DNA from 3 places in the Paeniglutamicibacter sp. MACA_103 genome. Region 3 is predicted to be linked to each of the others. Evidence: riboswitches for the same ligand, from Rfam matches in the RefSeq annotation. Region 3 holds a riboswitch; each other region holds the start of a gene.
The links. Region 3 has a riboswitch for S-adenosylmethionine ahead of ACIPVK_RS15010 (bifunctional o-acetylhomoserine/o-acetylserine sulfhydrylase). Riboswitches for the same ligand answer to the same signal wherever they lie in the genome.
Positions count from the first base shown of each region.

Region 1: linked by a shared signal. The riboswitch ahead of ACIPVK_RS06865 (hypothetical protein) and the one ahead of ACIPVK_RS15010 (bifunctional o-acetylhomoserine/o-acetylserine sulfhydrylase) in region 3 are both predicted to bind S-adenosylmethionine.
Region 2: linked by a shared signal. The riboswitch ahead of acs (acetate--CoA ligase) and the one ahead of ACIPVK_RS15010 (bifunctional o-acetylhomoserine/o-acetylserine sulfhydrylase) in region 3 are both predicted to bind S-adenosylmethionine.

Region 1 covers NZ_JBIXLN010000010.1:78,920-89,146, reverse strand. Annotated here, with positions in the region: gene ACIPVK_RS06895 (L-idonate 5-dehydrogenase) at 1-565, opposite strand, end outside; gene ACIPVK_RS06890 (Nramp family divalent metal transporter) at 602-2,008, opposite strand; gene ACIPVK_RS06885 (zinc-dependent alcohol dehydrogenase family protein) at 2,182-3,237, opposite strand; gene ACIPVK_RS06880 (CGNR zinc finger domain-containing protein) at 3,341-3,922, opposite strand; gene ACIPVK_RS06875 (carboxymuconolactone decarboxylase family protein) at 4,038-4,598, shown strand; gene ACIPVK_RS06870 (agmatine/peptidylarginine deiminase) at 4,798-5,826, shown strand; SAM riboswitch class IV at 5,934-6,066, shown strand; gene ACIPVK_RS06865 (hypothetical protein) at 6,089-6,373, shown strand; gene ACIPVK_RS06860 (PDR/VanB family oxidoreductase) at 6,392-7,399, opposite strand; gene ACIPVK_RS06855 (aminotransferase class I/II-fold pyridoxal phosphate-dependent enzyme) at 7,396-8,547, opposite strand; gene ACIPVK_RS06850 (amino acid ABC transporter ATP-binding protein) at 8,586-9,353, opposite strand; gene ACIPVK_RS06845 (amino acid ABC transporter permease) at 9,350-10,227, opposite strand, start outside.
Region 2 covers NZ_JBIXLN010000062.1:9,993-17,893, reverse strand. Annotated here, with positions in the region: gene katG (catalase/peroxidase HPI) at 1-1,978, opposite strand, end outside; gene ACIPVK_RS19985 (Fur family transcriptional regulator) at 2,063-2,491, opposite strand; gene acs (acetate--CoA ligase) at 2,714-4,690, opposite strand; SAM riboswitch class I at 4,696-4,786, opposite strand; SAM riboswitch class I at 5,208-5,304, shown strand; gene ACIPVK_RS19975 (acyl-CoA dehydrogenase family protein) at 5,311-6,648, shown strand; gene ACIPVK_RS19970 (LLM class flavin-dependent oxidoreductase) at 6,732-7,901, shown strand, end outside.
Region 3 covers NZ_JBIXLN010000032.1:502-10,728, reverse strand. Annotated here, with positions in the region: gene ACIPVK_RS15055 (extracellular solute-binding protein) at 1-224, shown strand, start outside; gene ACIPVK_RS15050 (carbohydrate ABC transporter permease) at 389-1,312, shown strand; gene ACIPVK_RS15045 (carbohydrate ABC transporter permease) at 1,320-2,177, shown strand; gene ACIPVK_RS15040 (DeoR/GlpR family DNA-binding transcription regulator) at 2,361-3,164, shown strand; gene ACIPVK_RS15035 (phosphotransferase family protein) at 3,161-4,003, opposite strand; gene ACIPVK_RS15030 (CPBP family intramembrane glutamic endopeptidase) at 4,067-4,879, shown strand; gene ACIPVK_RS15025 (hypothetical protein) at 5,020-5,313, shown strand; gene ACIPVK_RS15020 (hypothetical protein) at 5,407-5,676, shown strand; gene ACIPVK_RS15015 (VOC family protein) at 5,752-6,396, opposite strand; SAM riboswitch class IV at 6,564-6,679, shown strand; gene ACIPVK_RS15010 (bifunctional o-acetylhomoserine/o-acetylserine sulfhydrylase) at 6,753-8,096, shown strand; gene ACIPVK_RS15005 (homoserine O-acetyltransferase) at 8,111-9,271, shown strand; gene ACIPVK_RS15000 (hypothetical protein) at 9,344-9,511, opposite strand; gene ACIPVK_RS14995 (SGNH/GDSL hydrolase family protein) at 9,713-10,227, opposite strand, start outside.

The sequences.
Region 1 (10,227 bases), on a different contig from region 3:
CGATCGGGCCGGCGCCGTTGACCAGCACGGTCTTCCCTGCCACGTCCCCGGCCCGGGACACCGCATGCAGCGCCACGGCGAAGGGCTCGGCCAGCGCGGCTTCCTTGAGCGAGACCCCGGCGGGGACCACGCGCAGCTGGTCCGGTCGCACCGCGCGGAAGCGGCTGAAGCCGCCCTGCTCGTGGGGCTCGAACGCCGCGGAGCCGAAGTAGCGCACCTCGGGCCAGAGGTTGGTGCGCCCGGCGGTTTCGGCGGGCACCTGGTGCTCGCCGACGAGGGTCGCGGGGTGGATCGTCACCGGGGTGCCGACCTGGATCCCGCGCTCGGCCAGTGCTGCCGCGGCGTCGGCACCGATTTCGGCGACCGTTCCGGAGACCTCGTGGCCCAGCACCAGCGGGGCCTTGAGCACCGCGGTGCCCGAGGTCCCGGACTTCCAGTAGGCGATGTCCGAACCGCAGATCCCGCCCCATTGGATGGCCACCAGGACCTCGCTGTCGCCGCAGACGGGGTCCGCGATGTCCTCGACCCGCAGGTCGTCCTTGCCGTGCACAACTACTGCCTGCATGCGAAGGTACTCCTTTATACTGCGCCGTGCGGCGCCCTAGAACGTGTTGACCAGACCCATGACGCCGACGAAGAAGACGGCCACGGCGGAGAGGATGAGCATCGCGGTGAACGCCTTGCCGTCCTTGACGCGCGGGTCGGTCTGCTTGTGCGAGAGGTAGATGGTTGCCGCGGCAACACCCATCAGGAAGATGGCGTTGAGGATCCCTGCGAAGACCACCAGGGCCAGCGGGGAGGAGACGACGGTGCCGAACAAGCCCCAGACGATGGGCAGCACGATCATGATCACGCGCATCCAGCGGTCGCGCTGCTTGCGGTTGTTCCAGTCGAAGGCACCGAACACCGCCAAGGTGTTGCCGACCTGGCGGCCCAGGGAGGGGACGTTGGCGATGATGGTCTTGAACAGGGCGACGCCGGCGCCGACCAGGAACACCACGGCGCCCCATTGGCCGACGGTGGTGGAGAAGATGGACGAGATCGTCGTCATGACTTCGTCGCCCTTGGGCTCCAGTCCCTGCGGGTGCAGCACCGCGGCGCCGAGCATGTACAGGGCGGCGGTGGACACGGTGTAGACGACCCAGGAGACCCAGGCGTCGAGCTTCATCACGGAGATCCAGCCGCGGGCGCGCTTGACCCAGGCCTCGGAGCCGTCGTTCGGTCCGGTCCAGGCCGCGTAGCCCTTTTCCACGCACCAGTAGGTGTAGGCGGTGATCTCGCCGGCGCCCACACCGGTGAGTCCGAACATCGACAGGGCCACGCCCATGGAGCCCAGCGCAATCTGGAAGCGCATGCCCTCGGCCAAGTCCCCGGCGTTCCAGCTGAACTCGGTGCCCTGGATGGCGAAGACCATCACCACGGCGAAGATCGTCACCAGGAAGACCAGCACCGTGGAGATGCCCTCGACCACGACGTACTTGTTGCCCAGGTGGATCGCGATGGCGATGACCACCAGGATGGCCACCCAGGATCCGATGGAGAGGAACGAGTACGGGTCCGGCCCGATGGGCAGCAGCGAGGAGAACGCGAAGGCCGAGGCGGTGATGACGCCGGCCTGGCTGGTGAGGAACTGCACGAACATCAACAGGATGAGCCAGGCCATCCAGCCGCGCTTGCCGATCCGCGGCGGGACCTCGTCGTAGCCGGTCACCGCGACCTTGCCGGTGGAGATGGACCAGCGGCCCAATTCGATCTGCACCCAGACCTTGATGAAGGTGGAGGCCAGCACCAGCCACAGCAGCATGAAGCCGGCCTTGGCACCGAGCGTCGTGGCGGTGAGCAGCTCGCCGGATCCGACGACGGCGGCCGAGGTGATCATGCCGGGGCCCAGGAACTTGAACCGGTCCCGCCAGCGGGTGGGCGGATCCTGGATCGAGGCCGGATCCAACGCGTACGGATCGACCGTATCGTCGCCAAGCTGGCGCGACGCGGGGTTGGTGACAGACATACCGCTCCTTTGAGGTGTGCAACCGGCCCAGAAGGCCGAAAATCATCGGGTTCCCCCGCGGCGTTTTGGGCCGGCAGGTATTGACCTCGCGTAGCGATCGCCAAATGAACCAATAAGTATGATATTTGCCACGCAGCTCACAAACAAATATACGGCCGCTGCGGGCCGTTACGTTACGGAATGAGCATCACCTTGATGGCGCGGCGCCCGTCCATGGCCGCGTAGGCCTCCGGTGCCCGCTCGAGGTCCATGACAGCGTCGAAGACCAGGCCCGGGTTGATGCTTCCGGCCAGCACGTCGGTGAGCAGTTCGGGCAGGTAGGCCCGGGTGCTGGCGGCCCCGCCGGCCACCGAGATGTTCTTGGAAAAAAGCACGGAGATCGGCAGCGGGTCGTCCCCGTGCGGGACGCCCACGAAGCCCAGCGCCCCACCGGGCCGGGTGCAGCGCAGCGCCTGGTCCATGGATTCGGCGGTGCCCACGCACTCGAGCACCGAGTCCGCCAGCACTCCCCCGAGCAGTTCGCGCACCCTGGCCGCCGCCTCGGCACCGCGTTCGGCGACCACGTCGGTGGCCCCGAATTCCCTGGCCAGGGCCGCGCGGTCCGCATGCCGGGACATGGCGATGATGCGCGTGGCACCCAGCCGCCTGGCCGCGAGCACCCCGCAGAGCCCCACGGCCCCGTCGCCGACGACCACCACGCTGCGGCCCGGAGCCACACGGGCCCCCAGTGCGGCATGGTGCCCGGTGCCCATCACGTCGGAGAGCGCCAGCAGCGACTTGGACAGCGCCTCGTCGGGCTCGGTGACCCCCGGCACCGCGACGAGCGTGCCGTCCGCGTTGGGCACCCGCACCGCCTCGCCCTGTCCGCCGTCCACGGGCAGGCCGAATTCGTCGGCGCCGCCCCAGTGGGCACGGTGTTCGCAGGCGACCTGGACGCCGTCGCGGCACGGCGGGCAGGTGCCGCAGCTGTTGGCCCACGGGGCCACCACGAAGTCGCCCACTGCCAGCGTTGAAACCCCTTCGCCGACCGCGGCAATACGGCCGATGAATTCGTGGCCGATGCGCCGGGGCCTGGGCGTTTGGCTGACTCCGCGGTAGGGCCACAGGTCCGAGCCGCACACGCAGGCGGCGGTGACGCGCACGATGGCGTCGGTGTCGGCGAGCAGGGTGGGCTCTGGGCAGTCCTCGACGCGGATGTCCCGCGGTCCGTGGATCAGGGTGGCGCGCATGGGGTTCCTCCGCAAGGTGGTGGGCCGGCAATGGTTCCAGCCTATGCCCGGGGGCTCCCCGCGCCACGGACGCGGCAACCGGCGGCGGATCGCTTCGGACCCGCTAGGCGGAGGCGGCGGTCCGCTTCCGGTAGGCCCGCGAGGAGCGGACGCGCGCGCCGCAGGCCGGGGAGCACCATTCGCGCCGCGGGTGGTCCTTGAGGAAGAAGAGCGGGCACCCCGGGGCCTGGCAGGCGCGCAGGCGCGCGGCCCGTTCGCCGGTGAACAGCCCGACGGCGTCTGCCGCCAGCGCGGCCAGCGCCACATCCAGCACCGGTGCGGCGGTGAGCTCCCCCGCGGCGAGCGTCCCGTCGGGGCCCAGCTCCAGCTGCGGACAGGACGGGGCGGCCTGCGCTGCGGCATTGACGGCGGCGGCGTCGCCCGGCGACACGGGTTCCCCGGAGACCAGCGTGGCGGACACCCCGCGCACCGCGGAGCGCAGTGCGAGGAACCTCTCCAGGTCCCGCTGTCCGGGATCGCCGACGCCGCCCCCCGCCGCCAGTTCAGGCATCAGTGCATGCAGCCAGGCGTCGAGGTCGGCCGCGGACCGCAGGCCCTCGGCCGCCTTGCCGCGCACCGCATAGTGGGTGTTCGCCAGGTCCAGCGCCAGCGCATCGCGCAGCAGGGGCGCGCCCCCTTCATACATCAACGTCATATTCTTATGGTAACAGTGATTTGCAACCGTGAGAAGATTGTGTTTTACTCGTTCTAACGTTTGGACGCCAGCCAAACCGTAAGAACAATCGACCGAGGAGCCAAACATGTCACGCATTGAATTCATCCAGCCGGAAACCGCCGAGGGCACCGCCGCGACCCTGCTCAAGCAGGTCCAGGGCGCCATGGGGGCCGTCCCGAACATGGCCAAGGCCATGGCCAACAGCCCCGCCGCACTCAAGGGCTACCTCCGCCTCTCCGCCGCTCTGGCCGGCGGCGCCCTGGACGCCGTGACGCGCGAACGCCTCGCCCTGACCACCGCGCAGGCCAACGCCTGCGACTACTGCCTCTCGGTCCACACCTACACCGGCACCCACCAGGCCGGACTGGGCAAGGACGAGATCCTCGACGCCCGCCGTGCCCGGGCCGCGGACCCCAAGACCGACGCAGTGCTGAAGTTCGCCGCCGCCATCCTCGAGACCCGGGGCGCGGTCACCAAGGAGCAGTTCACCGCGGTGCGCACCGCCGGCGCCACCGACGAGGAAATCGGCGAGATCGTCGCCGCCGTCGCACTGAACACGCTGACCAACTTCTACAACAAGGCCGCCGCGGTCGACATCGACTTCCCCACAGTCCGCGCCGCGGACCTCCAGGGCGCCATGGCCTAGGACGCCAGCCCAGCCACGGGCCCGCCGCCGGAATCGCCGGCCGGCGGGCCCGGTGCGTTTCACGGGGCACCCCTTGCGCATGCCTCGCGCAGCCGCCATAATAAACGAACGACATTCATTTAGTGTGACGCCGATCCCATGTGCCCCTTGCCGGGCCCTGTTGCCTCGCGCACCACCGACCCCTGCAGGAGCACGCATCATGAGCTGGTCAATGCCCGCCGAGACCTCGGCCCAGAAGCGCGTCTGGATGGCCTTCCCCCACGAGGGATACACGCTGGGCGACACCGAGGCCGAGGCGCACGCGGCCCGCTCGACCTGGGCCAACGTGGCCCACGCGGTGGCCGGGTTCGCACCGGTCATCATGGTGGTGGACCCCGCGGACGTGGAAATTGCCGCACGCTACCTCGATGAGCGCATCGAGATCCGCACGGCCGAACTCAACGACGCATGGATGCGCGACATCGGACCGACCTTCGTCACGGACGAGGACGGCGGCCTCGCGGCCATCGACTGGGTGTTCAACGGCTGGGGCGCCCAGGACTGGGCGGCCTGGGACAAGGACGCGTTGATCGGCAAGCGGGTGGCAGAGTGGGCCGGCGTGCCCCGCGTCGCCTCGACCCTGGTCAACGAGGGCGGCGGCATCCACACGGACGGGCAGGGCACGGTGCTGGCCACCGAGACCGTGCAGCTGGATCCCGGGCGCAACCCCGGCATCACCAAGGCCGAGGTCGAAGCGGAGTTCGCGCGCACCCTGGGCGCGGCCAAGGTGCACTGGCTCCCGCGCGGGCTGACCCGCGACAGCGAGGAGTTGGGCACCCGCGGGCACGTGGACATCGCCGCGACGCTCCCCTCCCCGGGCACCGTGCTGGTGCACATGCAGGAGGACCCCGAGCACCCGGACTACGCGGTCAGCCGGGAAATCGCCGCATCCTTCCACGGCGCCACCGATGCGCAGGGCCGCGAATTCACCGTCATCGAGGTCCCGGCACCGGCGACGCTGCGCGACGCCGAGGGGTTCGTGGACTACAGCTACATCAACCATCTGGTCGTCAACGACGGCGTGGTGGCCTGCACCTTCAACGACCCCAACGACGAAAAGGCCCTTGCCGTCCTTGCCGACGCCTACCCGGGGCGCACGGTGGTGGGCGTCGATGCCCGCGAGCTCTTCGCCCGCGGCGGCGGCATCCACTGCATCACCCAGCAGGAGCCGATGCCGACGGTGAAGTGAACCCCTTTCGGGAAGGCAGGGGCACTCCCCGTCACAGATGACCGTTTGTTGCTCCCCGCACGCCCGCGCTGGCAAAGTGTCCCCGCTTCGCCGTAGGGTTGGTACAGCTTCACGAATTCTGGCTGCCGCAAGGCAAGGCTCCGACCTTTCCCAGATACCAACCCCATAGTTGCACGGTGGGTGGTTCGGATGACGAAGCGGCCCCGTCGCGCATCCCGCGCGGAGGGGCAAGGACAACGAACCCCAAGGACGTGTGCACTTCATGTACAGCCCCACCCTGACCTCATCCCCCACAGCGAACCCGCTGCCGCGCTTCGCCGGCGACTGGATCACCGCCTGGCTCAACCTCGATGCCGAGACCGACCTGCTACACGTGGGTGCCGGTCCCGACGAGTGGTTGCTGGAGGCGCTGGCCCCGCACAAGCTCTCGGCGGCCCTGGAGGGCCACGGGCCCGTCGAGGGCCAGTTCAACCCCGAGCTGCTGGTGGTCCTGCTGCCCGGGGCGCACGAGCTGGTCGGCAGTTCGTTCTTCCGCCTGCGCGCCTGACGCCCGGGGGGCAGGGTGCTAGATGTCCAGCACCAGGCGCCCGCCCTTGCAGCGCGACACGCAGATCATCATGGTGTCGCCGGCCTCCCGCTCCTGATCGCTGAGCAGCGAATCGCGGTGGTCGATCTCCCCCGAGAGAACCGGGGTCTCGCAGGTCCCGCAGATGCCCTCCCGGCAGGAGTTCAGCACCCGCACCCCGACTTCTTCCAGTGCGGTGAGGATGCTGGTGCCCACCGGAACCTGCACTTCAAGTCCCTCGGTCGTCTCCACGGTGAATTCATGGTCTCCCGCGGCGGGCGCGCTCGCGGTCGGGTCGGCGACAAAGCGTTCGAAGTGGAACCGTGCGGGGTCCTGCCAACCGGAGGTGAGCGTGGCGATGTAGTCCAGTAGCGGGCCGGGGCCGCACACGTAGGCGTGGAATCCCGCCGCCGGGTCGCCGAGCAGCCCACCCAGGGGATAGAGCCCGGACTCATCGTCCGCGTGCACGTGGACCTTCTCGCCGTACTGCGCCAGTTCGCCGGTGAAGGCCATGGAGCTGCGGCTGCGCCCCAGATAGACAAGGCGCCACGGTACCCCGGAGGCCTCGGCCGCGCGCAGCATGGGCAGGATGGGCGTGATGCCTATGCCGCCGGCGATGAACACGTATTCGGCTGCGGGCCCGAGCACGAAGTTGTTGCGCGGGCTCCTGACGCGCAGCTGCTCGCCGGGCTTCAGTTGGTCGTGGATGTAGGCGGATCCGCCGCGGCCGGCGGGCTCCCGCAACACCCCCAAACGCCAGCGCGGGTCCCCGGGGGCGGAACACAGGGAGTATTGGCGCAGCAGCCCGTTGGGGAGCATGACGTCGACGTGCGATCCCGGACCCCAGTCCGGCAGGGCGAGACCATCCGGGCGGGCAATGCCCAGGGAGAGCACCGACTCGGATTCCCGCCGGATGTCCACCACGTCCACGACGAAGAACCCGTCCTCGCTCGTCTGGGTGGTCGCCACCGGTTCCTCGATGACGTGCTTTTCACTTGTGCTGATCACGATGCACCTCCAGTGCTGTGGATTGGGTGGGTGGTGGGTACTGTCTGCGGCGTTTGAGGGGGCCGCGCCGCTGCCGGCTCGTCCAAGGCGGCGAGGACTGCGAGGGAGGCCAGACGCGGGCCAATGGTCACTCTCACACCCGCGCCGTCGAAGGCCCGGACCGAAACCCCGTGCGCGGCGCACGCGCGTTCGATGACCGCCGCCGGCCGGCCGTCTTCCGGGATCCAGAGGAAGTTGCCTCCGCTGCATGGGACGCGAAAACCGCGGGCCTCCAGTTCCCGGTGCAGGAATTCGCGTTCGCCCGCCACCGCGGCCACGGTGCCGAACAGGTAGTCGGTGTCGGCGAGTGCCGCCACGGCGCCGGCCTCTGCCACCGCGCTCAGCCCGAAGGGCGGGGCCACCTTGCGAATGGCGCGGACGATGCCCTCCTCTCCCAGCAGGTATCCGGCCCGCGCCCCGGCCAGGGCATGGGCCTTGGAGAAGGTCCGCAGGATGACCAGGTTCGGGTGCTTCCGCAGCAGCGTCAGGGTGTCCCCACTGGATCCGGAGAACTCGATGTAGGCCTCGTCGAGCACCACGAGCACCCGGCCCGGAACCCTCGCGAGGAAGGAATCGACCTCGCCGATCCCCAGCACCGTTCCGGTGGGGTTGTTGGGGTTGCACAGCAGCACCACCGCGGTGCGTTCGGTGATGGCCCGGAGCATGGCCTCCGGGTCGTGGCGATGGGCCGCGTCCAGCGGCACCTGGACGCCCCGGGCCCCTGCCAGCGTGACCAGGATCGGATATGCCTCATAGCTGCGCCAGGCGTACAGCACCTCGTCGCCCGGCCCGGCGAACGCGGCAAGGACCTGGCCCAGCAGGGCCAGGGACCCTGCCCCCACCGCAACCTGGGTGCCGGGCAGCCCAAGCGTGTCGGACAGCGCGGCCACCAGCCGGTCCCCGGCCAGGCTCGGATAGCGGTTGGAGCGTTGCACGCTGGCCGCCATGGCCTGGAGGGCAGCGGGCGAGGGCGACATCCAGGATTCGTTGGAGGAAGCCACCCACCGCACCTTCCCCGCGGCCGGCGAGCGCGAATAGTTCGGCAGCAGGTCCACCAGGTTGCGCGGCCGTGGAGTCGCCTCGCCTGCGCCGGATTGCCCGTGGGACATCTGGTCCTTCCTTCTCCCGGCGGATTCCATCGACGCCCTTAGGCCAAGACCTTGGACAGGAAGGCCTGGGTTCGGGGTTCGCGGGGGTCCTCCAGGACCTGGCGGGGGCTGCCGGACTCCACCAGCTGCCCGTCCGCCATGAAGTGCACGACGTCCCCGACTTCCTTGGCGAAGCCCATTTCGTGGGTCACCACGATCATGGTCATCCCCGAAGCCGCCAGGGATGTCATGACCTCCAGCACCTCCCCCACCAGCTCCGGGTCGAGGGCGGAGGTCGGCTCGTCGAAGAGCATGAGCTTTGGCTTCAGGGCAAGGGCCCGGGCGATGGCCACGCGTTGCTGCTGCCCCCCGGAGAGCTGCGCGGGGTAGTGCTGGTACTTGTCGGCCAATCCCACCCGGTCCAGCAGTTCCATGCCCTCGGCCAAGGCCTTCGCGCGCGATTTGCGCTGCACGATGGTCGGTCCCTCGATCACGTTTTCCAGGGCGGTCCGGTGCGGAAACAGGTTGAATTGCTGGAAGACCATGCCGACGGATGCACGCTGCCTGGCCGTTTCGTTTTCCTTCAGCTCGTGCAGCTTGTTCCCCGAACGGCGGTATCCAATGCGCTCCCCGTGGACCCACATTTCTCCGCCGCTGATTTTTTCCAGGTGGTTGATGCACCGCAGGAACGTGCTCTTGCCCGAGCCGGAGGGCCCCAGCAGGCACGCGACCTGTCCGGCCTGCACCTCCAGGGTGATGCCCTTGAGGATTTCCAGGTGGCCGAAGGACTTGCGCACATTGTGGGCGCGCAGGACTGGTTCTTTCATTTGCTTGGCTCCAATTCCGGCTCGATGCTTGGCGCTGCCATTGGTCCCGCTCCGGGGCCGGCTGCCGAGGCCGCGGGCGCCGCGGGCTTCTTGCCCTTGATGGGCGAGAAGCCCCGTTCAAAGTGGCGTTCGACGAAGTACTGGCCCACGGAAAGCACCGCAGTGACCGCCAGGTACCAGATGGCCGCCACGATGAGCAGCGGAATGGTCTGGAAATTGCGCGAGTAGATGATCGAAACGCTGGTCAACAGCTCCGAGTACCCGATGACGATGACCAAGGAGGTGTACTTGAGCATGCCGATGGTCTCGTTGCCGGTCGGCGGGATGATCACGCGCATGGCCTGCGGCAGGATCACCCGTCGCATGGTCTGCATCCTGGACATCCCGATCGCCTTCGCCGCCTCGGTCTGGCCCGAGGCGATGGACCGGATGCCCGAACGCACGATCTCTCCCATGTACGCGCCCTCATTGAGGCTCAGGCCCAAGAGCGCGGCGGTGAACGGGGAAATCACCGAGTTGGTGTCGATGCTCAGCAGCTCCGGTCCGAACGGGATTCCAAGCCCGATGTTGGGGATCAGTGCCGCCAGGAAGAACCAGAAGAGCAGCTGCACCATCAGTGGCGTCCCGCGGAAGAACCACGAGTACGCCCAGGCCGCGGTGGACAGGATCGGGTTCGCAGAGAGCCTGCACACCGCCACCACGATCCCCAGCACGATGCCGATGAGCATCGAGATCGCCGTGAGCATCAGGGTCCGGCCCAGGCCCGCCAGCACCGGCTTGGCGAAGAGGTACTCGCCCACCACGTCCCAGTGGAAGCGTTCGTTGGCAAACATCGAGTAGATCAGCATCAGCAGGATGCCGACGACTGCCACCG
Region 2 (7,901 bases), on a different contig from region 3:
GGGTCCATTCCTGGCCCAGCTCCATGAGGTTCGCGAAGAAGTCGTTGGTCAGCGCGCCCGGGGTGTCGGTGAAGACGCCCAGGTTCGAGCCGTCCCAGTTGTTGCCCAGCACGCGCAGGCCGCCGAGCAACACGGTCATCTCCGGGGCCGAGAGGCCCAACAGGTTCGCGCGGTCGATCAGCAGGTACTCGCTCGGCATCTTCAGGAAGCCCGAGTCGTAGTTGCGGAACGCGTCGGCAACCGGCTCCAGCCACGCGAACTGCTCCGGATCGGTCTGCTCCTGCGTGGCATCCACGCGGCCCGGGGTGAACGGCACGGCGACTTGCTGGCCCGCGGCCAGGGCGGCCTGCTCGATGCCCACGTTGCCCGCCAGCACCACCACGTCGGCGAAGGAGGTCTTGACCAATGAGGTGGCGTTGAACTCGGCAACGATTTCCTCGAGCTTGGCGATGACCGGCGCCAGCTGTTCGGGCTGGTTCACGGTCCAGGAAGCCTGCGGCTCAAGGCGGATGCGGCCGCCGTTGGCGCCGCCGCGCTTGTCCGAGGAGCGGAAGGTCGCAGCGGCCTTCCACGCGGTGGAAACGAGCTGCTGGACGCTCAGGCCCGACGCGTTGATCAGGGCCTTCAGCGCCGCGATTTCCGTTTCCCCCAGGGTCACGGCCGGAGCGGCCGGCAGCGGATCCTGCCAGATCAGGTCCTCGGCCGGGACCTCCTTGCCCAGATAGCGGGACTTGGGGCCCATGTCGCGGTGGGTCAGCTTGAACCAGGCGCGGGCGTACGCTTCGGCGAACTGCTCCTGGTTGTCCTTGAAGCGGCGGGAGATCTGCCCGTAGGCAGGGTCGAAGCGCAGCGCCAGGTCGCTGGTGAGCATGCGCGGCTCGCGGCGGGCGGCCGGGTTGTGGGCCATCGGGACCAGGTCCGCGCCGCCGCCGTCCTTCGGGCGCCACTGCTGGGCGCCGGCCGGGGACTCGAACTTCTCCCACTCGTAGGCGAAGAGGATGTGGAAGAACTCGTTGTCCCAGCGGGTCGGGTGGTAGGTCCAGGTGACCTCCAGGCCCGAGCCGATGGTGTCATCGCCGTGGCCGGTTCCGAAGCCGGACTTCCAGCCCAGGCCCTGCATTTCCAGCGAAGATGCTTCCGGATCGGTCCCCTTGTAGGACTCGGCGTCGGCGCCGTGGGTCTTGCCGAAGGTGTGGCCGCCGGCGATCAGCGCGACGGTCTCCTCGTCGTCCATGCCCATGCGGCGGAAGGTTTCGCGGATGTCGATGGCCGAGGCCAGTGGATCGGCAACGCCGTCGGGCCCTTCCGGGTTGACGTAGATCAGGCCCATCTGGACCGCGGCCAGCGGGGCGTCAAGCTCTCGCTCGCCGGTGTAGCGCTCGCTGTCCAGCCACACCTTTTCCGGGCCCCAGTACACGTCGTCGTCGGCTTCCCAGACGTCCGGGCGGCCGCCGGCAAAGCCGAAGGTCTTGAAACCCATGGTCTCCATGGCCACGTTGCCGGCCAGGATCATCAGGTCGGCCCAGGAGATGGACTGGCCGTACTTCTTCTTGACCGGCCACAGCAGACGGCGGGCCTTGTCCAGGTTGACGTTGTCCGGCCAGGAGTTGAGCGGGGCGAAGCGCTGCTGGCCCGCGCCGCCGCCGCCGCGTCCGTCGTGGCTGCGGTAGGTGCCGGCCGAGTGCCAGGCCATGCGCACGAAGAACGGGCCGTAGTGGCCGAAGTCCGCCGGCCACCAGTCGTACGACTTGGTCATGGTCTCGGCGAGGTCGGCCTTCACGGCGTCCAGGTCGAGGGCGTTGAAGGCCGCGGTGTAGCTGAAGTCTTCGTCCAGCGGGTTGGAGACCTGGGTGTTCTTCGCCAGGATCTTCAGGTTGAGCTTGTTCGGCCACCACTCGGAGTTGGCATTTCCGCTGGTGGGGTGGGCGCGGCCGCCACCGTGGAATACGGGGCACTTGCCGGTTGTAGCTTCAGACATGACTTCCTTCTTGAGGTGTTTTGTTGGTTCGGGGGGATTGGTTGGTCTTGCAGGGGATTTCGGCCGAGTACGGATCCGGATCGTCTAGGAGTCCGCGTTTTGGCACCGGGGACATAATCCCCAGTAGATGACCTCGGCCTCTTCGATGGCGAACCCGTGGTCGTTGGAGGCGTGCAGGCAGGGGGCGTCGCCCACCGCGCAATCCACGTCGAGGACCGTGCCGCAGGAGCGGCACACCAAGTGGTGGTGGTTGTCGCCCACGCGGGTCTCATAGCGGGCGTTGTGCCCGTGCGGCTGGATCTTGCGCACGATGCCAAGGTGGGTCAGCAGCCTCAACGAGTCGTAGACGGCCTGGTGGGACACCGCGGGGTGCGCTTGGCGCACGGCATCGAGGACGGCATCGGTATCTGCATGCGGGTTGGCGGAGACCGCCGCAAGCACGGCGACCCGCGGGAGCGTCACGCGCATGGAGGCCTCGCGCAGCACCTGCTCGAGTTCAACCGGATGTGTCATGGTTAACATTTTCCCGCTCATTTTGAATGAGTCAAGATAGCCGGGGGTTTGAACCAAATATTTCGTGGGCCCTGCCGACGGCCGGGAGGCGTCCGCGATTCGGCCGAACCATTGCCTGCTTGGAGCCGCCCGAAGCCCCAGGGGTTGCGGGCGGCTGAGGGAGGTGTCTGCGCGTCGGCCATGGAAGTGCCATGGCCGACGCGGAGATTTCACGCAGGCGCGTTAGGCGTCGCAGATGTCCTTGATCTGGGCGATGCAGGGCTCGTTTTGCAGGCTGGTGGTGTCGCCCAGCGTGCTGCCCTCGAACAGCTGGGTCAGCAGCCGGCGCATGATCTTGCCCGAGCGCGTCTTGGGCACGTCGGGGACGAAGACGATTTCGCGCGGCTTGGCGATGGGCCCGATCTGCGTTGCCACGTGGTTGCGCAGCTCGGTGACCAGGGCCTGCTGCTTCGCCAGCGCCTCGCCCGTGAGGTCGGTGCCGACCACGGACTTGTCGAAGGGCACCACGAACGCGGTGGCCGCGTGGCCGGTCTTGGCGTCGGACGTCGGGCAGACCCCGGCCTCGACGACCGCCGGGTGGGTGACCAGCGCGGATTCGATCTCGATGGTGGAGAGGCGGTGCCCGGAGATGTTGATGACGTCGTCCGTGCGGCCCAGGATCCAGATGTCCCCGTCCTCATCGAAGCGCGCGCCGTCCCCGGCCAGGAACCAGCCCTGGGCCGCGTACTTCTCCCAGTAGGAGGTGTAGTAGCGCTCGGGGTTTCCCCAGACCGTGCGGGCCATGGAAGGCCCGGTCTTGGTCAGCACGATGTTGCCCTGGACGTTGGCGCCCACGGTGGCCGCGGCATCGTCGACGATGTCCACGCCCACGCCGGGAAGCGCGCGCGTGCCGCAGCCGGGCTTGAACGCGGTGTCGTCCTGGCGCGGGGACAGGATGGTGGCCCCGGTCTCGGACTGCCACCAGGTGTCGACCATGGGGATGCCGGCGGCGGTGTCGCGGCCGACCTGGCTGCGCAGCCAGCGCCACGCCTCCGGGTTGACCGCCTCGCCGACCGTGCCGGCCAGGCGGATCGAGGACAGGTCGTAGTCGGCCGGGACGCCGTCGGGGAACCAGCCCATCAGCGAACGCACCAGGGTGGGCGCCGTGTAGTAGCTGGTGACCTTGTAGCGCTGAATGATCTCGAAGTGGCGGCCCGGGTTCGGGGCATTGGGCACGCCCTCGTAGATGACCTGGGTGACGCCGTTGGACAGCGGACCGTAGATCTCGTAGGTATGCGCGGTGACCCAGGCCAGGTCGGCGGTGCACCAGTGGACATCCGAGTCGCGCTTGGCCGGGTCGGGGTTGGAGAAGAGGAACTCGTGGCTCCACGACGCCTGGGTCAGGTAGCCGCCGGTGGTGTGGACCAGGCCCTTGGGCTGGCCGGTGGTCCCGGAGGTGTACATGATGAACAGCGGGGTCTCGGCGTCGAAGGCCTCGGGGACGTGCTTGGCGCTTGCGGTGTCGACTGTCTCGTGCCACCACACGTCGCGGCCCTCGGTCCAGGCGATGTCGGTGTGCCCGGTCCGGTTGATGACCAGGACATGCTCGATCGAGTTGTCCCCGGAGACCGCCTCGTCGGCGTGCGCCTTGACAGGGACCGCGGTTCCGCGGCGGAACTGGCCGTCGGTGGTGACCAGCAACTTTGCCTTGGTGTCCTCGACGCGGAACTTCAGCGCCTCGGAGGAGAAGCCGCCGAAGACCAGCGAGTGCACCGCACCGATGCGGGCGCAGGCCAGGGTGATGACAACGGTTTCCACGAGGACCGGCAGGTAGATGACCACGCGGTCGCCCTTGCCGATGCCCAGTCCCAGGAGCGCGTTCGCGGCCTTGGACACCCGGTCCTGCAGGTCCTGGTAGGTGACGGTGGTCCTGTCACCGGGCTCGCCCTCGAAGTGCAGGGCGACCTTGTCGCCGCGTCCGGCCTCCACATGGCGGTCCACGCAGTTGTAGGCGGCGTTGAGCTTGCCGCCCTCGTACCAGCGCAGCTCGGGGCCGCGCCGGGCCTCCGGGTCCACGCCGGTACTACTGTGGATGGTGTGCCACTGGTCGGACCAGCTCAGGCGACGCGCCGCGGCATCCCAGAACGCGAGGCGCTCGTCCTCGCTCCACGAGTTTTCCTCGGCAACGGCAGGGAGCGCGGGCAAAAGGGTTTCAGGCATTTTGTTCTCCATCGGTTCTGGCGTTAGCACTTCACCGCTAAGCGGTGGTTGCTGCGGCGTTACAGAGCCAGATCTCTCGGCCGCTCGGGATGGGTTGTTCCATCCATCAAAGTCGATTGCTTGTCACAGGAGCAAACCCGCCGTAATGTGACGGAACGTTCGATGGGATGGTTCTCTTGGATTGGCAATCAAAGAATCTTCGCGTGTGACGAGAAATTTCGAATCGAAATGCCGAGGGGATTTCGAGCTGCCGCAGGCGCGCCCGGCCGCGGCGGTGCCCGGATGGCGCCACGTAGTTACGCCATTGTCCCAATGGTTGTATGGCGGGGTGGCCGTAAAGGCGGGCGCGTCGCACCTCGGGAATCGCATCGAATGAATGGTCCGAAGAATGCCGCGAGCCCGGTCTTTCCCGTGGGCACGGCAAGGTCCGGCACGGCCATCCGGCCCGTGTTGCGGGCTTCAATTGTGACGAACCGGGTTGTCACTGCCTCGCCGGGGCGTGTAGAAATATGACCAACAACCATCCAGAGCGGCCGAGAGATCTGGCTCCATGACGCCGCAGCAACCCCTCCCCTTAATTGGGCGGTAGGTGCTCACGCCAGGACCGATGGAGATAATTCATGCCTGTCGATTCCTTTGCCAATACACACGATGTCGAAGCGGACCCCAATATCTTCGGCGCCGTCAACCTCGACGCCTTTACCGGGGACACCCCCGCCCGGCACCTGCTCAAGCTCACTCCGGGCGTTCCCCTGAACGGTCACTATGACGAGCTGGCCGAGATCTTCCGCCCGGTCTTCGCCAAGATTGCCGCCGGGGCCAGCGAGCGCGACGCCAACCGGACCCTGCCCTTCGAGCCGGTCGGCTGGCTGAACCGGGTGCGGTTCGGGGCCCTGCGCATCCCGGTGGCCGAGGGCGGCTACGGGGCCAGCGTGTCCGACTTGTTCCGCCTGCTCATTGAGCTGGCCGAGGCCGATTCCCAGGTGGCGCACCTCTGGCGCTCGCACATCGGCTTCGTTGAATCCGTGTTGCTGCTTCAGGACGATGCGTTGCGGCACCGCTGGGTCGAGCGCATTGTTGCCGGGCAGATCGTCGGCAATGCCTACACCGAACGCGGCGGAAACCGGCTGGGCACCCTCAACACCACCATTGCCAAGCAGGGCGAGCGCTGGATCCTCAATGGCGAGAAATACTATTGCACCGGCACCATCTACGCGGACTGGGTCGCCGTCGCCGTGGCCCACCCCGCACGCGCAGGCCGGCAGATCGCCGTGGTCTCCACCCAGCATTCCGGGGTCAAGATCTTCGACGACTGGGACGGATTCGGGCAGCAGCTCACCGGCACCGGCTCGACCACGTTCGAGAACGTCCCGGTGGACACGATCCTTCCCGACGAGCAGCAGGTCAACGACCCGGAATCCGCCATCTTCCAGCTCGTGCTGCTCGGGGTCCAGGCCGGAATCACGCGCGCCGTGCTCAATGATGTCCGCTCGTCGGTCCAGGCCCGCACCCGGTCCTTCAGTACCGGGACCGGTGTTCCGGTGCGCGAAGAGCCCCAGGTGCTGCAGTTGGTGGGCGAGATCTCGGGCACCGCATTCGCGGTCGATTCCATCGTCCTGGCCGCCGTGGCGGAGATCGAGATCGCGCTGGCCGATGCATCGCTCAGCCAGGCCGAGAGGTTTGCGGTGTGTGAACTCGCCGCGGACCGGGCGCAGGCCGTCGTCCAGCCACTGGTGCTCTCCGCGGCGACCAAGCTCTTTGACGGGCTGGGCGCCTCGGCGACAGCCAAGGGCTGCAACCTGGACCGGCACTGGCGCAACGCCCGCACCGTGGCCACGCACAACCCGGCGATCTACAAGTCGCGCATCATCGGCGACTACGAGGTCAACGGGACGGCACCCCAGCAGCTGAACGCCATCGGCGACGTGGGCGCAACCAAGGTAACCGGCGTTCCCTAGAACGCCGCCCGCTGCCCCAAACGAACGACTTGATCCGCGCAACGCCGGATCCACAAAAACCCAACACCTCGCGAAGGACAAACATGAGCACGACTCCCGCCCCACGCCAGATCCTCTTCAACGCCTTCGACATGAACTGCGTGGTGCACCAGTCGCCGGGCCTGTGGCGCCACCCGGACGACAAGGCCTCGACGTACAAGACCCTGGGGTACTGGACGCACCTGGCCAAGGTGCTGGAAAAGGGCAAGTTCGACGGACTGTTCCTCGCCGACGTGCTGGGCACCTACGACGTCTACAAGGGCACCAACGAAACCCCGCTGCGCACCGGCGCGCAGGCCCCGGTCAACGACCCGATGATGCTGGTCTCGGCCATGGCCGCGGTCACCGAGAACCTCGGCTTCGGCGTCACCGCGGGCACCGCCTATGAGCACCCGTACGCCTTCGCCCGCCGCCTGGCCACCCTGGACCACCTGACCAACGGCCGCGTGGGCTGGAACGTCGTCACCGGCTACCTGCCGTCCGCCGCCCGCAACATGGGCCAGGAAGACCAGATGGAACACGACGAGCGCTACAACCACGCCGACGAGTACCTCGAGGTCGTCTACAAGCTGCTCGAAGGCTCGTGGGAAGACGACGCCGTGCAGAACAACAAGGAAACCGGCGTCTACACCGACCCGTCCAAGGTCCACCCGATCAACCACGAAGGCAAGTACTTCAAGGTCCCGGGCATCGCCATCACCGAGCCGTCCCCCCAGCGCACCCCGGTGATCTACCAGGCGGGTGCTTCATCGCGCGGCATCAAGTTCGCCGCCTCCAACGCCGAGTCGGTCTTCGTCACCAGCCCGACCCGCGAGATGCTCAAGGCCACCGTCACCAAGATCCGCGACGCCGCCGAAGCCGCAGGCCGCGACCGCCACGACATCAAGATCTTCGCGATGCAGACCATCATCACCGACAAGACCTCCGAGCTGGCCCAGGCCAAGTACGAGGACTACAAGTCCTACGCGGACATCGAGGGCGCCCAGGTGCTGATCTCCGGCTGGATGGGCGTGGACCTCTCCGAATACGGACCGGACGACGTCATCGGCGAGAACGTGAAGTCCAACGCCATCCAGTCTTCGGTGGAGACCTTCCAGAAGGCCAGCGGAGATTCCGGCAACCCGTGGACCATCCGCCAGCTGGCCGAGTGGGTCGGCGTGGGCGGCTTCGGCCCGATCACCGTCGGCTCCGGTGCCGAGGTTGCCGAGAAGCTC
Region 3 (10,227 bases):
GCTTCCTGCCGACCACCAAGTCCGGCTCCGAGAAGCTGGCAGGCGACGAAACGCTCAAGCCGTTCCTCGACATGTTGCCCAACGCGGTCTTCTACCCGACCACCAACCCGGCATGGAACGCCACCGACGGCGCCTTCAAGTCGTTGATGGGGCAGATCGATACGGGCAAGAGCGCTGCGGATGTCCTGAAGGAAATCCAGGCCAAGGCCGACGCAGCCAGCTAGCCGCACCGCCCCCGGCCCCGGACGAGGCCCCGGCATCCGCCGGTCACGTGCACCGGGCCGGGCTCAACCCGGCCAAGACGGGCGGGGCTCACCTCCAACGAGGGAGCCCCGCCCGCGGTTGAAGTACACAATTTTCCGCCCCCGTAACGCAGGAGATCCCCGCCATGAGCGTCGCAACCTCCCCGAAGCGCCGGTCCGCGCGCACATCCGCCAGGGAGGGCGGGTCGTTCCTCGCGGCCCTGCCGTGGATCGGCCCGGCGCTCCTGTTGATCCTGGCCATCGTGGTGTTCCCCGCCGGGTACATGATCTATAACTCCACCCGGAAGATCTCACAGGTCGGCACCGACCTCGAGGGCGTGGGCTTCGCGAACTTCTCCAAGGTCTTCGCCGACCCGGCGCTGCCGCGGATCCTGCTGAACACCGTGGTCTGGGTGGTGGTCGTGGTGGCATTCACCGTGGTGATTTCCCTGGCGCTGGCGCAGTTCCTGAACAAGCCCTTCCCCGGGCGGACCCTGGTGCGCATGGCGGTCATTGTCCCGTGGGCGGCATCGGTGGTCATGACCACCACCGTGTTCTACTACGCGGCGGATCCCAACTACGGGATCTTCAACAAGTTCCTCATCGACATCGGCGTCCTGGACGAGGGGTACGGGTTCACCAAGAACGCCGTCCCGGCGATGGCCGTGGCCATCGTGGTCGCGATCTTCGTGTCGATCCCGTTCACCACCTACACGCTCCTGGCCGGCCTGCAGGCAATCCCCAACGAGACGCTGGAGGCCGCCCGCATGGACGGGGCGAACCGCTGGGGAACCTACCTCTTCGTGATCCTGCCGCAGCTGCGCGGGGCGCTGGCGGTGGCCGTGCTGATCAACATCATCAACGTGTTCAACAACCTGCCGATCCTGAAGATCATCACCGGATCCATTCCCGGCTACAGCGCGGACACGCTGATGACCTACATCTTCAAGGTCCTGCAATTCGACCGCCGGCTGGACATCTCCTCGGCGCTCTCGGTGGTGAACTTCGCGATCGTGCTGGTGATCGTCGCGATCTACGTCAAGACCGTCAAGCCCATGAGGGAGGTCTAGGAATCCCATGTCGATCCTGATCACCGAGGACCGTGCCTCCCGCCGAACCGTCATCTGGCGCATGGTCGTGGGCCTGCTCGTCGCCATCGCGTTCCTGATTCCCTACGGGATCATGTTCTTTGGGTCGCTCAAGACCCAGGCCGAGATCCTTGCCATCCCGCCAAGCTACCTGCCGCGGGAAGGGGCGCAGTGGTCGAACTACCTGACCATGTGGGACACCCCCGAAACCCCGGTGGCCTTCAACCTCATCTCCACCATCGTCATCTCCCTATGTGCCACCTTGCTGGTGCTGCTGGTGGCCACCCCGGCCGCCTACTACACCGCGCGCTTCAAGTTCCCGGGCAAGATGGTCTTCATGTTCCTGGTGATCGTCACCCAGATGCTGCAGCCGGCGGTGCTGACCGCGGGCCTGTTCAAGCAGATGCTTGCCATGAACCTCTACGACACCTGGCTGGCCATGATCCTGATCAACGCCGCCTTCAACCTGGCCTTCGCGGTGTGGATCATGCATTCGTTCTTTGCCTCGGTTCCCAAGGAGGTCGACGAAGCGGCGCAGATCGATGGGGCCGGAAAGATCCTGGTGCTCTTCCGCATCAACCTGCCGCTGGTCTGGCCGGGCATCGTCACCGCGGTGATCTTCACCTTCGTCTCCTGCTGGAACGAATTCGCCGCCTCCCTGGTCATCCTCTCCACCGCGGAGAACCAGCCGCTGTCGGTGGCGTTGACCAGGTTCGTGGGACAATACTCCACGGCCTGGCAGTACGTCTTCGGCGTCTCGATCGTGGCCATCATCCCGGTGATCGTCCTGTTCATGCTCATTGAGAAGCGCCTGATCGGCGGCCTGGCCGCCGGAGCTGTAAAGTAGGTTCCCGTGCCGCGGCGCGGTTCGCCAAACCCGTGGTGACCTCATCCTCCGCCGTTCGGCGGAGCCGGATGCACCAGCGGCGGAAGCCGCGAGTGGTCCGGGCCGCGGGCAACGGACGGCTTCCTTGCCACGGATCGGCCGGTGGATCCCCACCCGGCCACATGACGACAGACGGGTGAAAAGGTGAAACGCGAAGAACGCCTCAACGCCATCCTCGAACTGCTTTCCCGGTTCGGGAAGATCGAGGTCGACGACATCGTGCACAAACTCGAGGTCTCGCCCGCCACCGCACGCCGGGACCTGGACTCGCTGGCCGCCTCCTCGCTGCTCTCGCGCACCCACGGCGGAGCGGTGTCCAACACCGTGGCCTACGACCTGCCGGTTCGCTACCAAAAGGAAGACGCGGCGGTGCAGAAGCATGCCATCGCGGTGCTCGCCGCCTCCATGGTCACCCAGGACATGGTGGTGGGCCTTTCCGGCGGCACCACCTCGAGCGCCATTGCCACTCAGCTGGGGATGCGCCGCGAGCTGGTCAACGACTCCGGGCGGACCACCTTCACCGTGGTGACCAACGCCGTCAACATCGCCTCGATGCTGGCGGTGCGCACGCACGTGAAGGTGATGGTCACCGGGGGAGTGCTGAACCCGCGGTCCTACGAACTGGTCGGCCCCTTTGCGGAACAGTCGCTGGAAAAGGTCACCTTGGACGTAGCCTTCGTGGGCATCAACGGCCTGGAGGCGAACATCGGGCCGACGGTCTCGGACGAGTTCGAGGCCTCCATCAACGACCTGATGATCCGCCGGGCGCGCCGCAGCTACCTGGTGTGCGACTCCTCGAAGATCGGGCACAGCGCCTTTGCGACCCTGTCCCGGTCGACGTTCAGCGCATTGATCACCGATGACGGGATCACCGAGGAACAGAAGCGCGAGTTGGTGGAGTCGGGCATTCCCGTCATCATTGCCGAATCGAGGCCGGGCGCGCGCTAGCCGCGGGCTGCCTCGGCAGCGGCCATGAGGCGCGGACGGATCTTCCCGATCAGCGCAGCGGAATCCCGCCCCGGATTCAGCGAGGCGTCGTAGACGCTTTCCAGGGACATGGCTCCGAGCCAGATGCGGGCGCGCCAGGCCACGTCCAGGCTCGGGGCAATGTCCTCGAGCAGGTGGGCTCCGTGCCACAGGCCAAGGTAGGCGGTGTTCAGCGCCGGGTCCCAGGCGGCGGCCAGGTCCCAGTCGAGGATGCCGAGCAGTTCGCCGTCGCGCCAACGCATGTTGTGGCCGGCGAGGTCTCCGTGGACCAGCGCCGGCGCCACCGCCTCAAAGCCCGGGAGGGCGTCCAGGACCCGCTGCGCGGCCCCGGCCAACTCCGCGGGCAGGGCCTCCAAGGTGGCCTCGATCTTTGGCGCGGTCCACGGGCCCCGGAAGGAAAAGGGCGGGGCCAGCAGCGGGGCAAGCGGCCCGACCTCGACGGCCGCGAGCTCCTCGAGCACGGCGCGCAGGCGGGTGGCGTCACCGGTGTGCGGCAGGTGCGGAGCACCCGGGACGTAGCGCTGGATGACGGCGGAGCACCCATCGCCGTGCCAGACCTCGCTCAACGCGGCGGGCAGCTGGAAGCTGAAACGGCCCTCCAATGCCTGGACCAGATCCACGCGCCGTTGCATCTGCCGGGCCGCTTCCGCGGTGCGGCTCATCCGCATCACGGCTTCGCCCTCGGCCACCAGCACCAGGTGGAATTGTCCACCCTCATCCACGCGCGCGGCCTTCCAGTCCGGCCCCGGATAAAGGGCGGTGGCCAGCTTGTATTCGCGGGGCAGGGCTTCTCGGGTCACCCATCCATCCTTGCAGGTCAACAGGTGTGTGGGTACACAGGATCACCACGTAGGATCGAAGGCATGAGCTCAGAAGCGTCGGGGAACACCCGGTTCAGCGAAGCATCGGGGAGATCGAAGGCAGACGCCGGGACCCGCCGTGGGCTGAGGATCGAGCTGCTCATCGTCCTGGGCTTGTCCCTGGGCCAATCGGGCATCTACGCGATCGTGAACCTCATCGACAAGATGACCAGGGCACCCCTGGGCTCACAGACCACGTCGCTGAACAATTCGCTGAACCAGCGCCAGTACTTCGACCTGACCTACCAATTGCTGGACATCTTCTTCGCCCTGGTGCCGGTGATGCTGGTCCTTTACCTGCTCTGGCGGATTCCCGGGGGCAACCCCTTTGCCCGGCTCGGCTTCGACCTGGTGCGGCCGTTCAGGGACCTGGGCTGGGGGACCGGGCTGTTTCTGGCCATGGGCATCGGAACCCTCGGCGTCTACGCGTTGGGGCGTGCACTTGGGCTGACCACGATCATCGTGCCGGCGGCGTTGGATGACTATTGGTGGACTGTACCGGTCTTGGTCTTCTCCGCGATCCGCCACGGCATCCTGGAAGAAGTCATCGTCGTCGGGTACCTCTTCGAGCGCCTCGGTCGCCTGGGCTGGGGGAAGTGGCAGATCATCTTCGCCAGTGCCGTGCTGCGGGGCAGCTACCACCTCTACCAGGGCATTGGCCCCTTCATCGGAAACGTCGCCATGGGCGTGGTCTTCGGCTACGTGTATTCGAAGCGGGGCAGGGTCATGCCGCTGGTCATCGCCCATGCGTTGTTGGATATCGCGGGATTCGTCGGCTATGCGCTGGTGGGCACGGCCATCGGGCTGGGTTCCTGAAACACGGTTTGATTACGTTCTTTGTGAAAGCTTGTGCTTCCGGGGCCCGTTGCTAGGCTCAAGGCAGACAGGCCCCAGAAAGCTCGCGCCACCAACTTGCTGCGCTGCCGGGGCAGGGCCCCGCAACCAAGGAGCTGGACATGCCCCAGGCCATGAGTTCTCAGAAAATGTTCCGCGTTGGATTGGTGTTGGGGATTCTGGGAGCCCTCTTTTATCTGGTCGCATCGCCGCTCTTGGGCTGGCTGATCAATGAAAGCAACATCTACGACCCGCTGAGGGGATTCGTGGGCGGACTTGCCGCAGTGCTCCAGCAAGGTGCCTTCTACGGCGGACTGTTCCTGTTGGCCGGTTCCTTCGTGGTTCGTTCGGCGGAGGAGGCCGTGGCCGCCGTCCGAAAAGACAAGCATGCGCAGCCCGAACGGCCTCGGGATTAGGTGCCGGAACCGGCCGAGAGAACTGTCTGCCATTGGTAGACGGTGAGTGCCGGGAAACGTGGAGAAAGTCGAGAAGCAACGATGCCCCAACTTTTGAGTTCCAAAACGATGCTCCGCCTCGGCTTCGTACTGGCTGCCGTCGGTGCGATCGTGGCCGTGATCGGCAATCCGATCTGGCCGTGGTACTACGACACGATGTTGCCGGGAACCGAACTGGTCTACTGGATAACCGGACTGCTGCAGCAAGTCCTGCTGGTCGGCGGACTGTTGATGGCGATCGGGTCCATCATGGTGAAGCACTTCGAAATACTGAAGGACGAACTGCTGGACGTCGTCGACGAAGCTGTCGGCGGAACGGACTAGGTATTAAGCAAGGTGGGGATCGGCCGGATGAACCGGTCGATCCCCACCTTGATTGTGGTTCCTCGCGCTGCGTCGTTACAGCGTGATTTGACCCTTGGGCGTTTCAAAGGTCACCGAGAGGATTCCCGGCGTTCCGTTGGGAGCCTGCCAATCAACAGCGACCTCGCCAACGGGCAGCTGCTCGGGCTGTCCGAGCCAGTCGGCGACGCGTTCGCTGGAGCCGGCAATGCTGATCGAGGAGATCTTGCCCTGTGGTTCCAGTGCCTTTGACGGGTGCAGGTCCTCGGTCCCGTCGTCCCAGCGCAGCAGGTACGGAACCTGCGGATCGGCGATCAGGCCGTTGATGCCGATCTGGCGCCAGGTCAGTTCCTGCCCGTCCGGGAATTTCCGGTTTCCCGGAACGGAGCCCCGGCCCAGGCGTTCTTCCGCCGGAGCCAGGTCATCAACCGCAACGCACCAACCCATCCAGCCGCCACCGAGTTCGGAACGGGCCCGTACGGCCTGGCCAAACGGTGCCTTGTCCGATGCCGGGTGGTTCAAGACCTCGACAACTTCCAGGTACTGGTTGTTCTTCAGCGGGAAGATGACATTGCGCGTACCAAAACGTGGGTGCACACCGCCCTTTACAGATTCGAGTCCAAGGGCCTCGCCGATCCGAGCGGCAGTTGCCGCGAGGCCGTCGGGTCCACAAGCGTAAGTTACATGGTCCAACCTCATCATGTGCCTATCATGGCACTTTGTGATCTGGCTCTCGACTTAGGCTGCCCTAACTTGCTTTGGGGCAGCTTTCCCCAAACGGCCGCGGGGTAGTGCGGTTGCCTTTCGGCTTGTCACAATTTGAGACGTGGTTGCGAAGATATGAAGCCCTGCGCCAGACTTATTGCCAAGGTCATGAGTTTCAGCAGAAGGCCCCGGCTTGCTGAACGGCAACCCTCCGCCGCGGTGGGGTGCCCCGGGTGAAGACCAGGCCCTACGTCAAAAAGACGTGGGACAAGCGCGGGATTGCCCCCAGCCAAGGCACGGCCTCTGCCGGAGTCGGCTTCGGGCATACCCCTAGAATCCTTGAAGGGGAAGAGATGTCTAACAACTGGTCCTTTGAAACCCGTCAGATCCATGTGGGGCAGGAACCCGACTCCGCAACCGGCGCACGCGCCCTGCCGATCTACCAAACCAGCTCGTTCGTGTTCCCGAGCGCCGAAAGCGCCGCAGCACGCTTTGCCCTGGCCGAGCTGGAACCGATCTACACGCGCATCGGCAACCCGACGCAGGAAGCCGTGGAGCAGCGCATCGCCAACCTCGAAGGCGGCGTGGGAGCATTGTTGCTGGCTTCTGGCCAGGCGGCCACCACGTTCTCGATCTTGAACCTCGCCGAGGCCGGCGACCACATCGTGGCCAGCCCGAGCCTTTATGGGGGAACGCAGAACCTCTTCAAGCACACCCTGCGCAAGCTGGGCATCGAAGTCACCTTTGTTGCCGATCCGGATGACCTCGACGGGTGGCGCGCAGCGGTGAAGCCCAACACCAAGGCATTCTTCGGCGAAGTGGTTTCCAACCCGCGCCAGGACGTGCTCGACATCGAAGGCGTCTCGGCCATCGCGCACGAGGCGGGTGTGCCGCTGCTTGTCGACAACACCCTGGCCACTCCGTACCTGATCCGTCCCATCGAGTGGGGAGCGGACATCGTGATCCACTCCGCCACCAAGTACCTCGGCGGACACGGCACCGCGATCGCCGGTGTCATTGTGGATTCGGGCAACTTCGACTTTGCCGCCGATCCGGAAAAGTTCCCCGGCTTCAACACCCCCGACGAGTCCTACAACGGGCTGGTGTTCGCCCGCGACCTCGGCGTCAACGGTGCCCTGGGTGCCAACCTGGCCTTCATCCTCAAGGCCCGCGTGCAGTTGCTCCGCGACCTCGGGTCGGCCGTTGCACCGTTCAACGCGTTCCTTATCGCCCAGGGCCTGGAAACGCTCTCTCTGCGCATGGAGCGCCACGTCTCCAACGCCGTGGAGGTCGCGCAATGGCTTGAGGCCCAGCCGCAGGTTGAGCGTGTCATCTACGCGGGGCTCCCCTCCAGCCCGTGGTTCGAGCGGGGCCGCAAGTACGGTCCGCGCGGAACCGGAGCCATTGTCGCCTTCGAGATTGCCGGGGGAAGCGTGGCGGGCCAGGGTTTCGTCGACGCGCTGGAACTGCACTCACACGTGGCAAACCTCGGTGATGTGCGGTCGTTGGTCATCCACCCGGCCTCCACCACCCACGCGCAGCTGACCGAGGCCGAACAGCTTGCGGCCGGGGTGTCCCCGGGCCTGGTCCGCTTGAGCGTCGGCATCGAGAACGTTGCCGACATCATCGCCGACCTGCATGCAGGCTTCGAGGCCGTGGCCTCGTTGGGTGATGTCGAGTTGCAGGGCACCCGGTGAGCGTGGAGACGAACGTGGTCCTTTATGACGCAGAAACCGCAGCGGCGTTGGACTATGCCCCCGATGGCATCCTGCGGCACCTGCACACCGGTGCCTACACCTTCGAAACGGGTGCGACGCTGCCGGAAATCGTGCTGGGGTACGAAACCTGGGGCACGCTGAATGCCGATGCCTCCAACGCCATCTACATCGCCCATGCACTGACCGGCGACAGCCACGTTGCGCGCGGCGCCTCGACGGAACCGGGCTGGTGGGACGGTTTTGTGGGACCGGGCAAGACGGTGGACACCGAGCGCTACTTTGTGGTTTCGGCGAACATGGTTGGCGGCTGCTCCGGAAGCACGGGGCCGGCCAGCCTTGACCCGGATGGCGTGGCCTGGGGATCGCGGTTCCCGTTCACGACCATCAAGGATTCGGTGCGCCTTGAGGCACGCCTGGCCGACGAGCTGGGAATCACCACGTGGCACACCGTGCTGGGCGGATCCATGGGCGGGGCCCGCGCACTGGAGTGGGCCGTCGAGTTCCCAGAGCGCGTGAAGAACTGCGTGGTGGTGGCCTCCTCGGCCGAGTCGTCGGCCGAGCAGATTGCCTTCGCCCAGGCGCAAACCGCCGCGATCAGGTTGGACCCGGAGTTCGCCGGAGGCGACTACTACGCCAATGAACTCGTCCCTTCGGCGGGGCTGGGGATTGCGCGACGCATTGCCCACATCACGTACCGCACGGCGGCCGAACTGGACGTCAGGTTCGGGCGGGCACCGCAAGGGGACGAATTGCCGGTCTCAAGCCCCGGCCTGGACCGCGGGCGGTACCAGGTGGAAAGCTACCTGGACCACCAAGCCAGCAAGCTGGTGGGCCGCTTTGACGCCAACAGCTACTTGGTGTTGACCGAGGCGCTCATGAGCCACGACGTTGGCAGAGGCCACGGTTCCATCGAGTCTGCCTTGGCACGACTTGGAGACGTGAATTTCCTGGTGGCCGCCGTGGATTCGGACCGCCTGTACTGGCCCGAGCAATCGGAGCGCCTGGCCAAACTGCTGCCGAATCCGTGCAAGGTCCAGTACATCACGTCGCCAATTGGCCACGACGGCTTCCTGACCGACATCGAGCAACTCAGCGATGCCCTCGAGGAGAACATTTTCGCGCGGGAGTCCGGCCTGCAAGCCGACGCCGGCTAGGAAAACGGACATGGCTCCGGTTCAGGGTTTGTTCCGCGGCCGGAGCCATTCGTTTTCCATGAGGTATGAGACCTAGTCGGTCAGGATCCTCAGACGCGCGACGGCGAAGACTCCCATGAGCACGGGCATTGCATCGAAAACGACGCCCATCCCTCCGGGAAGATCCGACGCGTCCGCTCCCACGTATCCGAAATCCACGGCGTCCCCGGGCGCCGACAGTTCGGTGGGAGATTCATCCATCGTGATGGAGTCTGAGTCGTTGACTGGGTGCCCTCCTCATAATGTCGCTTGCCGCTGCAAACTTGCCTGGCCCCTTGCTTCCAGCACTAGTCAAACACCCGTCGGCAAAAGTCTCGACGGATTTCACCAACCGTTTTGCATTCGTGATGTGCGGCGATGGAGTCCAGGCCGAGGTCCCCGCGGGCCCTGGCCGCCAATCAGTTAGATTGCGGGGCCGTTTCCCAGGGAGGCGTTCGGCGGCTGTTCGGTGAACGGAGTGGCAAGCGGACGCTTCGCCGAAATGCCGTCGCCCGAGGATTGGTGCCGAACGCGACGAATGACCCACGGGGCCAGGTGCGTGCGCGCCCAAATGAGGTCGTCACGCCGTGCCTCTCGCCAGTTCTTGAGCTGGGCCTCGCTGGGTTCAAGTTGTTTCAGCTTGTGCGGCACGTTGAGCGCGTCCAAGGCCATCGCCGCAATGGTGTGGTGACCCAGGGGGGAGAAGTGCAAGCGATCGTCCGCCCACATGCGGGGTTGGTGCAACTCCCGCAGGGACCACATGTCCGCCACCACCGCGTCGTAACGGGCGGCTATGGTTCGCACGTTTTCGTTGTAGATGGCCACCTTGCCCCGAATTCCGCCAAGCACCGGGGTGTCACGGATGTCGGGACCGGTGAAGAGCAGGATGGTTGCATTCGAGGTGGCCAGTACGCGCATGAGCGCGTCAAGCTTGTCCG